Regions from separate parts of the Streptomyces sp. NPDC026538 genome, predicted to be linked through region 2. Evidence: riboswitches for the same ligand, from Rfam matches in the RefSeq annotation. Region 2 holds a riboswitch; the other holds the start of a gene.
The links. A riboswitch is a leader RNA that binds a small molecule or an ion and turns the genes downstream of it on or off. The one in region 2 is predicted to bind glycine.
Positions count from the first base shown of each region.

Region 1: linked by a shared signal. The riboswitch ahead of gcvP (aminomethyl-transferring glycine dehydrogenase) and the one ahead of gcvT (glycine cleavage system aminomethyltransferase GcvT) in region 2 are both predicted to bind glycine.

Region 1 covers NZ_JBVHQG010000012.1:319,718-327,105, forward strand. Annotated here, with positions in the region: gene modB (molybdate ABC transporter permease subunit) at 1-600, shown strand, start outside; gene ACZ4N4_RS38235 (ABC transporter ATP-binding protein) at 597-1,829, shown strand; gene gcvP (aminomethyl-transferring glycine dehydrogenase) at 1,947-4,832, opposite strand; glycine riboswitch at 5,007-5,101, opposite strand; gene ACZ4N4_RS38245 (PRC-barrel domain-containing protein) at 5,216-5,596, shown strand; gene ACZ4N4_RS38250 (DNA polymerase IV) at 5,762-7,099, opposite strand; gene ACZ4N4_RS38255 (MerR family transcriptional regulator) at 7,198-7,388, opposite strand, start outside.
Region 2 covers NZ_JBVHQG010000011.1:287,583-294,970, reverse strand. Annotated here, with positions in the region: gene ACZ4N4_RS36490 (MFS transporter) at 1-539, shown strand, start outside; gene ACZ4N4_RS36485 (L-serine ammonia-lyase) at 720-2,087, opposite strand; gene glyA (serine hydroxymethyltransferase) at 2,144-3,406, opposite strand; gene gcvH (glycine cleavage system protein GcvH) at 3,423-3,800, opposite strand; gene gcvT (glycine cleavage system aminomethyltransferase GcvT) at 3,932-5,059, opposite strand; glycine riboswitch at 5,107-5,216, opposite strand; glycine riboswitch at 5,217-5,314, opposite strand; gene ACZ4N4_RS36465 (AAA family ATPase) at 5,471-6,187, shown strand; gene ACZ4N4_RS36460 (enhanced serine sensitivity protein SseB) at 6,303-7,094, shown strand; gene ACZ4N4_RS36455 (enhanced serine sensitivity protein SseB C-terminal domain-containing protein) at 7,286-7,388, shown strand, end outside.

The DNA.
Region 1 (7,388 bases), on a different contig from region 2:
GTGAGCCTGGTCCTCGGCGTTCCGCTGGCCTGGCTGCTGGCCCGCACGGAGTTCCCCGGCCGGGGCCTGGTACGAGCACTGGTGACACTCCCGCTGGTCCTCCCCCCGGTGGTCGGCGGTGTGGCCCTGCTCCTCGCCCTGGGCCGCAACGGGGTGGTCGGGCAGTGGCTTGACTCCTGGTTCGGGATCACGCTCCCGTTCACGACGACCGCGGTGGTGATCGCCGAGTCCTTCGTGGCCATGCCCTTCCTGGTGATCAGCGTCGAGGGCACGCTGCGCGCCGCCGACCCGCGCTACGAGGAGGCGGCGACGACCCTGGGCGCCTCCCGTTTCACGGCGTTCCGCAGGGTCACGCTCCCCCTCATCGCCCCGGGCATCGCGGCCGGCTCGGTACTGGCCTGGGCCCGCGCGCTCGGCGAGTTCGGCGCGACGATCACTTTCGCCGGCAACTTCCCGGGCCGCACCCAGACCATGCCGCTCGCGGTCTACCTGGCCCTCCAGAACGACCCCGACGCGGCGATCGCCCTCAGCCTGGTCCTGCTGACCGTCTCGATCGCCGTACTGGCAGGCCTCCGCGACCGCTGGATGACCGCCTCATGACCCACCACGATCCCGCGCGGCGATCCCACACACCACCCGCGGCCGCCGACGGCGCACAGCCCCCGCAGGGGCCGCCCGCACCTGACACCGATACCCGCACGGGTGGTGCGGGTGGGAAAAACAACCCGGCCGGAGGCCGGGCGGCCCCCACGCACCCGCGCCCGCACCCGCACCCGCACCGCACGGACGGCCTCGACGCCCACCTCGTCGTCACCCGTCCCGCCTTCCACCTGGACATCGCCCTCACGGCCGCCCCCGGCGAGGTCGTCGCCCTCCTCGGCCCCAACGGCGCCGGCAAGACCACCGCCCTCCGGGCCCTGGCCGGCCTCGCCCCCCTCAGCGCCGGCCATCTCCGACTGGACGGCACGGAGCTGGACCGTACGCCCCCCGAATCCCGCCCGGTGGGCGTCGTCTTCCAGGACTACCTCCTCTTCCCCCACCTCACGGCCCTCGACAATGTCGCCTTCGGCCCCCGCTGCCACGGCGCGACAAAGGCCGAGGCCCGCGCCCAGGCAGCCGCCTGGCTGGACCGCATGGGCCTCGCGGACCACACCGGCGCCAAACCCCGCCGTCTCTCCGGCGGCCAGGCCCAGCGCGTCGCACTGGCCCGCGCCCTGGCCACCCACCCCCGCCTGCTGCTTCTGGACGAACCCCTCGCCGCCCTGGACGCCCGCACCCGCCTGGACGTACGTTCCCAACTCCGCCGCCACCTCGCCGAGTTCGAGGCCGTGGCCGTACTGGTCACGCACGACCCGCTGGACGCCATGGTGCTGGCCGACCGCCTGATCGTCATCGAGCACGGCAGGATCGTCCAGCAGGGCACCCCCGCCGACATCGCCCGCCACCCGCGCACCGACTACATCGCCCACCTGGTCGGCCTCAACCTCTACCGCGGCCGGGCCGAGGCAGGGGACCACGTGGTCAGGCTGGACACCGGCCCCGCCGTCGCCACCACGGAGGACCTCTCCGGCGACGTGTTCGTCGCGTTCCCGCCGAGCGCCGTCACCCTCTTCCGGGACCGCCCCACCGGCACCAGCGCCCGCAACCTGTGGCGCTGCGAGGTCGCCGGCCTGGAGATCCACGGCGACCGGATCCGCGCCGACCTGACCGGCGAACTTCCCCTCGCCGCCGACCTCACCACGGTCTCCGCCGCCGAACTGGACCTGCACCCGGGCACCCCGGTCTGGGCGACGGTGAAGGCGACACAGACCCACGCGTACCCGGCGTAAAGCCACACACCAGAGACCACACACCAGAGACCACACGGGAGGCCACACGCGAGAGGCCACACGCGAGAGGCCCCGCCGAAGCGGGGCCTCTGCCACTCACATCCGTACTGCGGCGGATCAGTCCTCGTACGCGTCCAGCGGCGGGCAGGAGCACACCAGGTTCCGGTCACCGAAGGCCTGGTCGATCCGGCGCACCGGCGGCCAGTACTTGTCGGCGGCGGACACCCCGGCCGGGAAGACCGCCTCCGCACGCGAGTACGCGTGCTCCCACTCCCCGCCGAGCGCGGCGGCCGTGTGCGGGGCACCCCGCAGCGGGTTGTCCTCGGCCGGCCACTCCCCCGCCCCGACCTTTTCGATCTCCGCCCGGATGGCGATCATCGCCTCGCAGAACCGGTCCAGCTCACCGAGGTCCTCGGACTCGGTCGGCTCGATCATCAGCGTGCCGGCCACCGGGAAGGACATCGTCGGCGCGTGGAACCCGTAGTCGATGAGCCGCTTGGCGACGTCGTCGACGCTCACCCCGGTCGCCTTGGTCAGCGGCCGCAGGTCGATGATGCACTCGTGGGCGACCAGCCCGCCGGGGCCGGTGTAGAGCACGGGGTAGTGCGGCTCCAGCCGCTTGGCGACGTAGTTGGCGCTGAGCACGGCCACCTGGGTGGCGCGCTTCAGCCCCTCGCCACCCATCAGGCGGACGTACGCCCACGAGATCGGCAGGATCCCCGCGGAGCCCCACGGCGCGGCCGAGATCGGTCCGACACCGGTCGCCGGGCCGGCGGCCGGCTGGAGCGGGTGGTTCGGCAGGTACGGCGCGAGGTGAGCCCGGACGGCCACCGGACCGACACCCGGACCGCCGCCGCCGTGCGGGATGCAGAACGTCTTGTGCAGGTTCAGGTGCGAGACGTCGCCGCCGAAGTGCCCCGGCTTGGCGACCCCGACCAGGGCGTTGAGGTTGGCGCCGTCGACGTACACCTGGCCGCCGGCCTCGTGGACCTGACCGCAGATGTCCGCGACATGCTCCTCGAACACGCCGTGCGTGGACGGGTACGTGATCATCAGCACGGCGAGCTGTTCGCGGTGCTGCTCGATCTTCGCCCGCAGGTCCTCGACGTCGATCTCGCCGTCCTCGGCGGTCTTCACGACGACGACCTTCATCCCGGCCATGACGGCGCTGGCGGCGTTGGTGCCGTGCGCGGAGGAGGGGATCAGGCAGACGGTGCGCTGCTCGTCGCCGTTGGCGCGGTGGTAGGCGCGTACGGCGAGCAGCCCGGCCAGTTCGCCCTGCGACCCGGCGTTGGGCTGGAGCGACACCTTGTCGTAGCCCGTGACCTCGGCGAGCCGCTCCTCCAGCTCACGGATGAGCGTCAGATAGCCCTGCGCCTGCTCGGCGGGCGCGAAGGGGTGCAGCTGGCCGAACTCGGGCCAGGTGACCGGCTCCATCTCGGTGGTCGCGTTGAGCTTCATGGTGCAGGAGCCCAGCGGGATCATGCCCCGGTCCAGCGCGTAGTCCCGGTCGGCGAGCCGGCGCAGGTAGCGCAGCATCGCGGTCTCGGACCGGTGGTCGTGGAAGACGGGGTGGCCCAGGTAGCCGTCCTCGCGCAGCAGCGCCTCGGGCAGCGTGTCCGCGGCGACCGCGTCCAGCGCCTCGACGTCGCCCTCGACCCCGAACGCCGTCCACACGGCACCCAGCTGGGCCCGCGTGGTGGTCTCGTCGCAGGCCATGGAGACGTGGTCGGTGTCCACGAGCCGCAGGTTGACACCGCTCCGCCGGGCGGCCGCGACGACCTCGGCGGCCTTGCCGGGCACTCGCGCGGTGAGGGTGTCGAAGTAGGCGCCGTGCACGACCTCGACCCCGCCGGCGGTGAGCCCCGCGGCCAGGATCGTGGCGTAGCGGTGGGTCCGCTGGGCGATGGCCCGCAGCCCCTCGGGTCCGTGGTAGACGGCGTACATGCCGGCCATCACGGCGAGCAGCACCTGTGCGGTGCAGATGTTGCTGGTGGCCTTCTCCCGGCGGATGTGCTGTTCGCGCGTCTGCAGCGCGAGCCGGTAGGCCCGGTGCCCGTCGGCGTCCACGGACACGCCCACGAGCCGGCCGGGCAGGCTGCGCGCGAACTTCTCGCGTACCGCCATGTAGCCCGCGTGCGGCCCGCCGAAGCCCATCGGCACACCGAACCGCTGGGTCGTACCGACGGCGATGTCGGCGCCCAGCTCGCCCGGCGAGGTCAGCAGGGTCAGCGCGAGCAGGTCCGCGGCGACGGTGACCAGCGCGCCCAGCTCGTGCGCCTGGTCGACGAGCGGCTTGATGTCGCGTACGGCACCGGAGGCGCCGGGGTACTGGACGAGCACGCCGTTGATCTCGCGCGCGGCGAGGTCGGCCGGGATGCCGTCGCTGAGGTCCGCGACGACGACCTCGACCCCCGTCGGCTCGGCCCGGGTCTGGATCACGGCGATGGTCTGCGGCAGGGCGTCCGCGTCGATGACGAAGACACCCTTCTTGTTCTTGCCCATGCGGAGCGACAGGGCCACGGCCTCGGCGGCGGCGGTGCCCTCGTCGAGCAGCGAGGCACCGGAGGTGGGCAGTCCGGTGAGGTCGGCGACCACGGTCTGGAAGTTCAGCAGCGCTTCCAGCCGGCCCTGGGAGATCTCCGGCTGGTACGGGGTGTAGGCCGTGTACCAGGCGGGGTTCTCCATCACGTTGCGCAGGATGACGGGCGGCGTGAAGGTGCCGTAGTAGCCCAGTCCGATCATCGAGTCGAGCACCTGGTTCCGGTCGGCCAGCGACCGCAGCTCGGCCAGCACCTCGGCCTCGGTGCGCGCGCCCGGCAGTTCCAGGGCGTCGGCGTTCTTGATGACGTCCGGCACGGCGGCGGCGGTCAGCTCGTCGAGCGAGCCGTACCCGACCTGGGCGAGCATCTTGGCCCGGGCCTCGTGGTCGGGCCCGATATGGCGCTGCTCGAAGGGGATTCCCTGCTCTAGCTCGGAGAGCGGAACACGCTGGGCGGTCATTGCGGAGGCCTCCTGGTCTGACGCGACCTTCGAGGGGTACCCCGGCACGGGCACCCCGACGGCCTCCCCCTCTGTCATCTCAACCTGAGAGCTTCGCCGGATGCCCAGGGGATCCGGCTTTCACCGTCGGTGAGAGCGGACGCCGTGGACGCCCGCCCTGCTTTCCAGAGTGACCTCGTCCGTGCGGTACGTGAGCCTGAGAGATTCCGGGGAGGATTTGCTCCTTCGGCGCCTCCGGTCTGTCCGGAGGACTCTCCCGCACGGGGTCAGCAGCCGCTTGCCAGCCTACCAGCGAGGGCAACGCACGGGTCTTCGAGTGGCCGCCTCCTTCAATGTGCTCTTTTGTAGTGCTTACGGATGAGTTGCGACCAAGTGGAGGGCCCGTGCAGACCGACATCGATCCGCGCAACCTGATCGGCCGCAAGGCGTTCGACCGCAACGGCACGAAGATCGGCACGATCGACGAGGTCTACCTCGACGACGCGACCGGGGTGCCGGAGTGGGCGGCCATACGCACCGGCCTGTTCTCCCGGGACGCGTTCGTGCCCCTGGAGCCGAGTGAGCTGGTCGAGGGCACCCTCCAGGTCCCCTTCGAGCGCACCCTGATCAAGGACGCCCCCGACTTCGGGGTAGGCCGCCATCTCTCCCCTGAGCAGGAACTCCAGCTCTATCACCACTACGGCCTGGACACGACCGCCCCACCCCCCGACCACCCTGACCACGACTTCGGCAAACTGGCGGGGACGGAGGACACGGGCACCTGACCGTGGGTCGCGGTGGGGTCACTCACGGGCGTCGGCAGGGTGCCGCTGCCGAGAAGGAGCGGCGGCCTCGGCGGCCCGTCAGGGGCGCGGAGAACTGCGCGATCAGCAAGCCCCCACCGGCCCGCACACACCGTCGGCCGTCACCCCCGCACACACCGTCGGCCGTCACCCCGGCACCAGCGGCAACGGATCCACCGGCTCCAGCTCAGGGTCGTTCACCCGAAAGGTCCGCACTCTCCCCGGCTCCACCGCCCCGGGCGTCTCGAACCGCACTGTCACCCTCCCCAGCCCGCTCCCCTGCACCCATCCGTGTCCGTACTCGGCATGCCGGACGTCATGCCCCGCGGGCCATCTCCGCTCGGCGGCCACCACCACCTGCTCGGCGACCGGCTCGGCCGCGTCCTCCTCCGCAAGGATCTCCGCCGCCTCCCCCGCCGCCTGCGCGAACAGATCCTCCTGGGTGTAGTCGGCAAGCCCCGACACACCCACACCCAGCAACCGCACACCCCCCGTCGTGTCCACCGAGTCCAGCAGCCGCGCGGCCGCCTCCCGCACCACCGCCGGATCGTCGGTCGGCCCCCTGAGCGTCTCCGACCGGGTGAGCGTCGAGAAGTCGTAGCGCCGTACCTTCAGCACGATGGTCCGCCCCGACAGCCCGGCCGCCCGCAGTCTGCGCACGCACCGGTCGGCCAGCCGCTGCACCTCCATCCCCACCCGCATCCGGTCATGGATGTCCACGTCATAGGTGTCCTCGACGGAGACCGACTTGGCCCCCCGCTCGGCGACCACGGGCCGTTCGTCGTGCGCGAGCGCCATCGCGTACAGCGCGTGCCCGTGGGCCTTGCCGAGCAGCCGTACCAGCTCGTCCTCCCCCGCCTCGGCGATCTCGTCGACCGTGGTGATCCCGGCCCGCCGCAGATGGTCCCCGGTCGCCGGCCCCACGCCCGGCAGGGTCCGCACCGGCATCGGCCCGAGCATCGCCCGCTCCGTGCCCGGTTCGATCAGCACCAGCCCGTCCGGCTTGGCCTGCTCGGAGGCGATCTTCGCGAGCATCTTGGAGGCGGCAAGCCCGACCGACCCGGAGAGCCCCGTGGCGCTCCGTATGTCCGCGCGCAGCTTCTCCCCCACCAGCCGCGCCGACCGGTCGTCCCAGGCCACCTCACCCGCCTCCAGGTCCACGAACGCCTCGTCCAGGCTCAGTGGCTCCACCAGCGGCGACAGCTCGTGCAGCAGCGCCATCACCTGCTCGCTGATCGACCGGTACAGCCCGAAGCGCGGCACGAGATACGCGGCGTTCGGCGCCAGCCTGCGCGCCTGTGCCATCGGCATCGCCGAGTGCACCCCGAACACCCTGGCCTCGTACGACGCGGTGGCCACCACACCGCGTGGTCCGAGCCCGCCCACGACCACGGCCTTCCCGCGCAGACTCGGCTTGGATGCCTGCTCCACCGAGGCGTAGAAGGCATCCATGTCGAGATGCAGGATCGTGGGCGCGTTTCTCACATCTCCGATGCTGCACCACACCACTGACAATGCCCCGGCACGCGTGCCGGGGCATTGTCAGTGGGCTCAGGAGATTCGAGGGAGGTCGGGCCGGGACCTCAGACCGCCTTGTTGCGGCGTCGGGCCAGTTCGTCGGCGGGGTTGGGCCCGATCAGGGTCTCGCCGGTGTCGACGCGCTCGCCGTGCAGCTGGGAGAGCGCGCTCTCCACGTCCCGCCAGACCACGCCGACCGCGATCCCGAAGATGCCCTGACCGCCCTGGAGCAGCGCGTGGACCTCGTCGGGCGAGG
Region 2 (7,388 bases):
CCGGCCTCTACCTGGTGGACGACGCCCGACTGGGCGCCTGGGCGGCCGGCGGCGCACTGGCCCTGAACGGCGCGCTCGTCGTGCTGTTCCAGCAGTCGCTGGTCAAACGCACGGCGGAGCGCGCCGCCCCCCGGATGATGGCCCTGGGCGGCGCGCTGTACACGGCCGCCGGGCTGGGCTTCGCCCTGGTCTCCCCGCTCCGGGACACGGCCTTCCCGGCGCTCGCCGTCGCCCTGGCGTTCGCCGCGATGGCCGTGTACACGCTCGGCGAGATCGTGATCGCCCCGACCAGCGACGGCTACGCGGCGGAACTCGCCGAGCCCGGAATGGAAGCCCCCTGCCTGGCGGTCTACCAGGCGTCCTGGTCCGTCGCCTCGGTGGCGGTCCCGGCCGTCGGAGCCTGGCTGCTGCTCGCCTCCGCCTCCGCCCTCTGGACCGTGTTCACCGGGGTGGCGCTCCTGGGCGGGATGCTCAGCGCGGCACTCGCCCGTGCCGCCGGCGCCGGGGCGCGGGCCGCCCAGAACGCGGGGGCCGCCTGATCACACAGGCGGGTCCGCACACGGACAGGCCCGGCCGGGCACGCTGGCCGCCGTCGGCGAGGAGTCCTCCAGGAACTGCGTGCACCGGCACATCCTGGGGACTTTTCGGGGACTGCCGCCGGGTGAGCAGGCAAGGCCCCGACAGCGATGAAAGTCAACACACAGGACAGGGCCGTCCCCTCAGCACTCGATGATGTTCACCGCCAGCCCGCCCCGGGCCGTCTCCTTGTACTTGACGCTCATGTCGGCGCCCGTGTCCTTCATGGTCTTGATGACCTTGTCCAGGGACACCTTGTGGGAGCCGTCGCCGCGCATGGCCATGCGGGCCGCGGTGACCGCCTTGACCGCGGCCATGCCGTTGCGCTCGATGCAGGGGATCTGGACCAGGCCACCGACCGGGTCGCAGGTGAGGCCGAGGTTGTGCTCCATGCCGATCTCGGCCGCGTTCTCGACCTGCTCGGGGGATCCGCCCAGCACCTCGGCGAGGGCGCCCGCCGCCATCGAGCAGGCGGAGCCGACCTCGCCCTGGCAGCCGACCTCTGCGCCGGAGATGGAGGCGTTCTCCTTGAAGAGCATGCCGATCGCGCCGGCGGCGAGAAGGAAGCGGACCACGCCGTCCTCGTCGGCGCCCGGGACGAAGTTGATGTAGTAGTGCAGGACGGCCGGGATGATGCCCGCCGCACCGTTCGTGGGGGCGGTGACCACCCGGCCGCCCGCCGCGTTCTCCTCATTCACGGCCATCGCGTAGAGCGTGATCCACTCCATCGCGTGCGCCAACGGGTCGCCCTCGGCCCGCAGTTGCCGCGCGGTGACGGCGGCACGGCGGCGGACCCGCAGACCGCCCGGCAGGATCCCCTCCCGCGACATGCCGCGCGCGACGCACGCCTGCATCACCCGCCAGATGTCCAGCAGACCCTCGCGGATCTCCTCCTCGGTCCGCCAGGCCCGCTCGTTCTCCAGCATCAGCGCGGAGATCGACAGACCCGTCTCCTTCGTCAGGCGCAGCAGCTCGTCGCCCGTGCGGAAGGGGTACTTCAGGACCGTGTCGTCCAGCTTGATGCGGTCCGCGCCCACCGCCTCCTCGTCGACGACGAACCCGCCGCCGACCGAGTAGTACGTCTTGGACAGCAGCTCCGCCCCGGACGCGTCGTACGCCCAGAGGGTCATGCCGTTCGCGTGGTACGGGAGGGTCTTCCGGCGGTGCAGCTTCAGGTCGGCGTCGAAGGAGAACGCGATCTCGTGCTCGCCGAGGAGCGACAGGCGCTTCGTGGCCTTGATCGCCTCGACCCGGTCGTCCGCGCCCTCCACGTCGACCGTGCGCGGCGAGGCGCCCTCCAGACCCAGCAGCACCGCCTTCGGGGTGCCGTGGCCGTGGCCGGTCGCACCGAGCGAGCCGTACAGCTCGGCGCGTATCGATGCGACGGAGTCCAGCAGCTCTTCGTTGCGCAGGCGTCGTGCGAAGATGCGGGCCGCGCGCATCGGGCCGACGGTGTGGGAGCTCGACGGGCCGATGCCGATCGAGAACAGGTCGAAGACCGAGATGGCCACGGGAACTCCTCCGAAACGGGTGGGGGCACACGCCATCGGGTGCCCCCACCAGGGAACTACTTGTCGAGACCGGGGTACAGCGGGTGCTTGTCGGTCAGGGCCTGGACCCGGGCCTTCAGGGCCGCCGCGTCGTAGGACGGCTTCAGCGTCTCGGCGATCACGTCCGCGACCTCGGCGAAGTCCTCGGCCGTGAAGCCCCGGGTGGCCAGGGCCGGCGTGCCGATCCGCAGACCCGAGGTCACCATCGGCGGCCGCGGGTCGTTCGGGACGGCGTTGCGGTTGACCGTGATGCCGACCTCGTGGAGACGGTCCTCGGCCTGCTGCCCGTCCAGCTCGGACGCGCGCAGGTCGACGAGGATCAGGTGGACGTCCGTACCTCCGGACAGGACGTTCACGCCGGCCTCGCGGGCGTCCGCCGCCGTCAGCCGCTCGGCGAGGATGCGCGCACCCTCCACCGTACGACGCTGGCGCTCCTTGAAGTCCTCCGAGGCGGCGACCTTGAAGGAGACCGCCTTCGCCGCGATCACGTGCTCCAGGGGACCGCCCTGGAAGCCCGGGAAGACGGACGAGTTCAGCTTCTTCGCGAAGGCCTGGCGGGCGAGGATGATCCCGCCGCGGGGACCGCCGAGGGTCTTGTGGGTGGTGGAGGTGACCACGTCGGCGTACGGCACCGGGTTCTCGTGCAGGCCCGCCGCGACCAGGCCGGCGAAGTGGGCCATGTCGACCCACAGGTAGGCCTCGACCTCGTCGGCGATCCGCCGGAACTCGGCGAAGTCCAGCTGGCGCGGGTACGCCGACCAGCCGGCGATGATCACCTTCGGCCGGTGCTCCTTGGCGAGCCGCTCCACCTCGGCCATGTCGACGAGACCGGCGTCGTCGACGTGGTAGGCGACGACATCGAACTGCTTGCCGGAGAAGTTCAGCCGCATGCCGTGGGTCAGGTGGCCGCCGTGCGCCAGGTCCAGACCCAGGATGGTGTCGCCGGGCTGGGCCAGCGCGAACAGGGCCGCCTGGTTGGCGGAGGCACCGGAGTGCGGCTGCACGTTGGCGTACTCGGCGCCGAACAGCTCCTTCACCCGGTCGATGGCGATCTGCTCGGTGACGTCGACGTGCTCGCAGCCGCCGTAGTAGCGGCGGCCCGGGTAGCCCTCGGCGTACTTGTTGGTGAGTACCGAGCCCTGCGCCTCCATGACCGCGACCGGAGCGAAGTTCTCCGAGGCGATCATCTCCAGGGTGGACTGCTGGCGCGCCAGCTCGGCGTCGACCGCCGCCGCGACCTCGGGGTCGAGCTCGTGCAGGGGCGTGTTCAGAACGGACATCTGTTTCTACGACTCCTCAGCCGGCGGTGAAGGCGGTGTACTCGTCGGCGGAGAGCAGGTCGGCCGGCTCGTCCGCGAAGCGCACCTTGAACAGCCAGCCGCCCTCGAAGGGGGCCGAGTTCACCAGGGACGGGTCGTCCACGACGTCCTCGTTGATCTCGGTGATCTCACCGCTGACCGGCGAGTAGAGGTCGGAGACCGACTTGGTCGACTCCAGCTCGCCGCAGGACTCGCCCGCGGTCACGGTGTCGCCGACGGCCGGGAGCTGGACGAAGACGACGTCACCGAGCGCGTTGGCCGCGTGCTCCGTGATGCCGACCGTCGCCACGCCGTCCGCGGCGGCCGACAGCCACTCGTGCTCCTTGCTGTAACGCAGCTGCTGGGGGTTGCTCATGGCCTGAATTCTCCTGTACGCGGGGGAGTGGTGGTGAAAGAGGACTGCTGGAAACACGCGTGAGCAGCGGAAATGTGCGCAGGGTCACGCGCCGCCCGGCTCAGTGTCTCCTTCTGGGTCTGCTTCGGGGTCTACTTCTGGCGCTTGTAGAACGGCAGGGCCACGACCTCGTACGGTTCGTGGCTGCCCCGGATGTCCACGCCGACACCCGCGGTGCCCGGCGCCGCGTGCGCGGCGTCGACGTACGCCATGGCGATCGGCCTGCCCAGCGTGGGGGAGGGGGCACCGGAGGTGACCTCGCCGATCACCGTGCCGTCCGCGACCACCGGGTACCCGGCGCGCGGCACCCGGCGGCCCTCGGCGACCAGGCCGACCAGCACCCGCGGCGGCTCGGCCGCGGCACGGTCGGCCGCCTCCCGGAGCGCCTCGCGTCCCACGAAGTCGCCGTCCTTCTCGAACTTCACCACCCGGCCGAGGCCGGCGTCGAAGGGGGTCAGCGAGGTGGTCAGCTCGTGTCCGTAGAGCGGCATGCCCGCCTCCAGGCGCAGGGTGTCCCGGCAGGACAGCCCGCAGGGCACCAGGCCCACCGGGGAGCCCGCCTCGGTGAGCGCCTGCCACACCTCCACCGCGTGCTCGGGCTTCACGAACAGCTCGAAGCCGTCCTCGCCGGTGTAGCCGGTGCGGGCGATCAGTGCCGGAACCCCGGCGACGGTGCCGGGCAGCCCGGCGTAGTACTTCAGGCCGTCCAGGTCGGCGTCGGTCAGCGACTTCAGGATCCCTGGCGACTCCGGTCCCTGGACGGCGATCAGCGCGTACGCGTCCCGGTCGTCCCGTACCTCGGCGTCGAACCCGGCGGCACGCTCCGTCAGTGCGTCGAGGACCACCTGGGCGTTCGAGGCGTTGGCCACGACGAGGTACTCGGTCTCGGCCAGCCGGTAGACGATCAGGTCGTCGAGGATGCCGCCGTCGGCCCGGCAGATCATGGTGTAGCGGGCGCGCCCGACGCCGACGGAGGCGATGTTGCCGACCAGGGCGTGGTTCAGCAGGGCGGCCGCCTGGGGGCCGGTCACGGCGATCTCGCCCATGTGGGAGAGGTCGAAGAGCCCGGCCCTGGTCCGCACGGCGACATGCTCGTCGCGCTCGGATCCGTAGCGCAGCGGCATGTCCCAGCCGGCGAAGTCGGTCATGGTGGCGCCGAGCGAGCGATGCAGTGCATCGAGCGCGGTACGGCGGAGTCCAGCGGAATCGGAACTGCTCATCGGTCGGTCGTCTCCCAAAGATCCCAGGGCATGACAGGCGAGGTCTGTCCTCCCCATCTGTCATCGGAACCTGAGAGGTTCGCCCTGACCACATCGGTGGTCACGGCTTGCACCTTGGGTGGGGCCACCGACTCGGCGGCCCGCTTTTCAGATGTGCCTCGCCCGCGCGGTAACGGGGCCTGAGAGATTCAAGGGAGGGACTTGCTCCTTCGGCGCCCCAGCGAAGGCTGCTGGGGACTCTCCCGCGCGGATTCAAACGGCCGGTATGCAGTTGGCGGGCACATCATTGCATGCCGGGCGGAGCTTTGTAACAGGCCTGTGGCCGGAAGCGGACGGAACCGCGAGACACCGTGCATTACCTTCTCTTTACGTTAAGTGGGGAGAACCTTTCCTGAACCCCCAGGGAGGACGATCACGGTGACAAGGACCACGGCATACGCGACGACGACGGGTATCGCCCTGCCCGGGCAGCCGGCGGCCCCGGCCCGCGAGCGGTGCGGGGAGCTCGCCCACGCTCGGCGGCGCTCGCGCGGGGGGACCCCCATGGCACCGGTCGTCCGCGATCTGCGCGAGCGCGCCGGCCGCAGCCCGCACGGCCTGCTCTTCGGCCCCCGTGACCTGGTCGTGGTCACCGGGCTGCCGGGGAGCGGCAAGTCCACCCTGATGCACCGCACCGTCCAGGGCATCCGGATCGACTCCCAGGACACCCGCGACCGCTGGGACGGCCGCCTGGCCCGCCTCCTGCCGTACGCCCTCTACCGCCCGCTGGTCCGCCTCGCGCACTACGCCGGACTGCGCCGCGCGCTGCGCTCCGGCGAGGGCGTGGTGGTGCACGACTGCGGCACCCAGGCCTGGGTGCGCGACTGGCTGGCCCGCGCGGCCCGCCGCCGCGGCGGCACCCTGCACCTGCTGCTCCTGGACGTCACCCCCGGCACGGCACTGGACGGGCAGCGCGAGCGCGGCCGGGGCGTCTCCCGATACGCGTTCCTGCGTCACCGTCACGCCGCCGCCCGCCTGGTGCGCGCGGTGGAGAAGGGCGGGCTGCCCCAGGGCGTCGGCTCGGCGGTGCTCCTGGACCGGGACGCGGCGGACGTGCTGTGCCGGATCGCCTTCCGGGAGGCGGAGTAGGTCGCCGGGTGAGGCCTTCCGGGAAGCTGGGCGGGTCACGGGGTGAGGCATTGTCACAGCCACCCGCTAGCCTTTTCAGACTCAGCAGCAGCGGTTTCCAGCAGGCGGTAGGCAGATGGACTATCCGGCGGACGTTCCCGCGGACTTCCCGGCACAGGCGCACCCCCACCCGCACGGCGGTTGGCCCGGCAACGAGCTGGAGGAGGTCCTGTCGGCCTCCCTCGGCGTCCCCGCGGCGGCGGGCCGGCTCATCGAGGTACTCGGCCGCAGTTTCCTGTGGATCCCGCTGCCGGAGGGCGGCGGCCCGCACAGCGGCCCGCTGGACCTGCCCACCACGGAGATCGAGGGCCGGGTGTACGTCCCGGTCTTCAGCTCCGAGGAGCAGTTCCGCCAGGTGGTCGGCTCCCATCTGTCGTACACGATCGCCCCCGCCGTCGAGTTCGCCCGCGGTCTGCCCCCGCAGGTCGGCATCGCCGTGAACCCCGGGGGAGTGGTGGGTGTGCCGCTGCCGCCGGAGGCGGTCGCCGAGCTGTGCCGGTCCGGCCGCAGCGAACTGGACGGCCCCGCCTCGGGCGGCCGGGTCCGGCTCTTCGAACCGGACTGGCAGGACGACCCGATGGACTTCCTGGCCGTGGCCTCCGCCGAGTTCGCGGGGACCGGCGTGGTCGCCACGGCCCGCCGCTGCCTGGCCGCGGTCGAGACCGCGGACCCCGTGATGTTCGTGGGCGTCGAACTCTCCCAGTGGGAGGGGGACATCAGGGCGCTGCCCCTGGAGGCGCTGGGCAAGGCCCTCGGCAGGGTCCCGGTGAAGTGGCCGGTGAACCTGGTCCTGCTGGACGTGGCGGACGACCCCGTGGGCCACTGGATGCGGGAGAACGTCCGCCCCTTCTATCAGTACGGCCACTAGGAACGCGCTGAGGGCGGCCGACCAGGGGCGCGGGGCGGTGCCGAGCTGCGGCTCCGCCGCGCGGCGCGCCCGGCCACCAGCCGGGCGCGGCCGCCGACGGACCATCGGCCCCCACCCCCTCGGCGCATAAGCTGTCTCCAAACGCGGGGCGACCTCCAACGCGGGGCAACTCAATGAAGGGGCGGTAACACGTGAGCGCCAGCGGCACCGCGGCGACCGGACAGGTCGAGCACATGCTGCGCCAGGTAACCCCCGGGCGCTACGACGCCTACGAGGCACTCCTCCGCGCCCTCG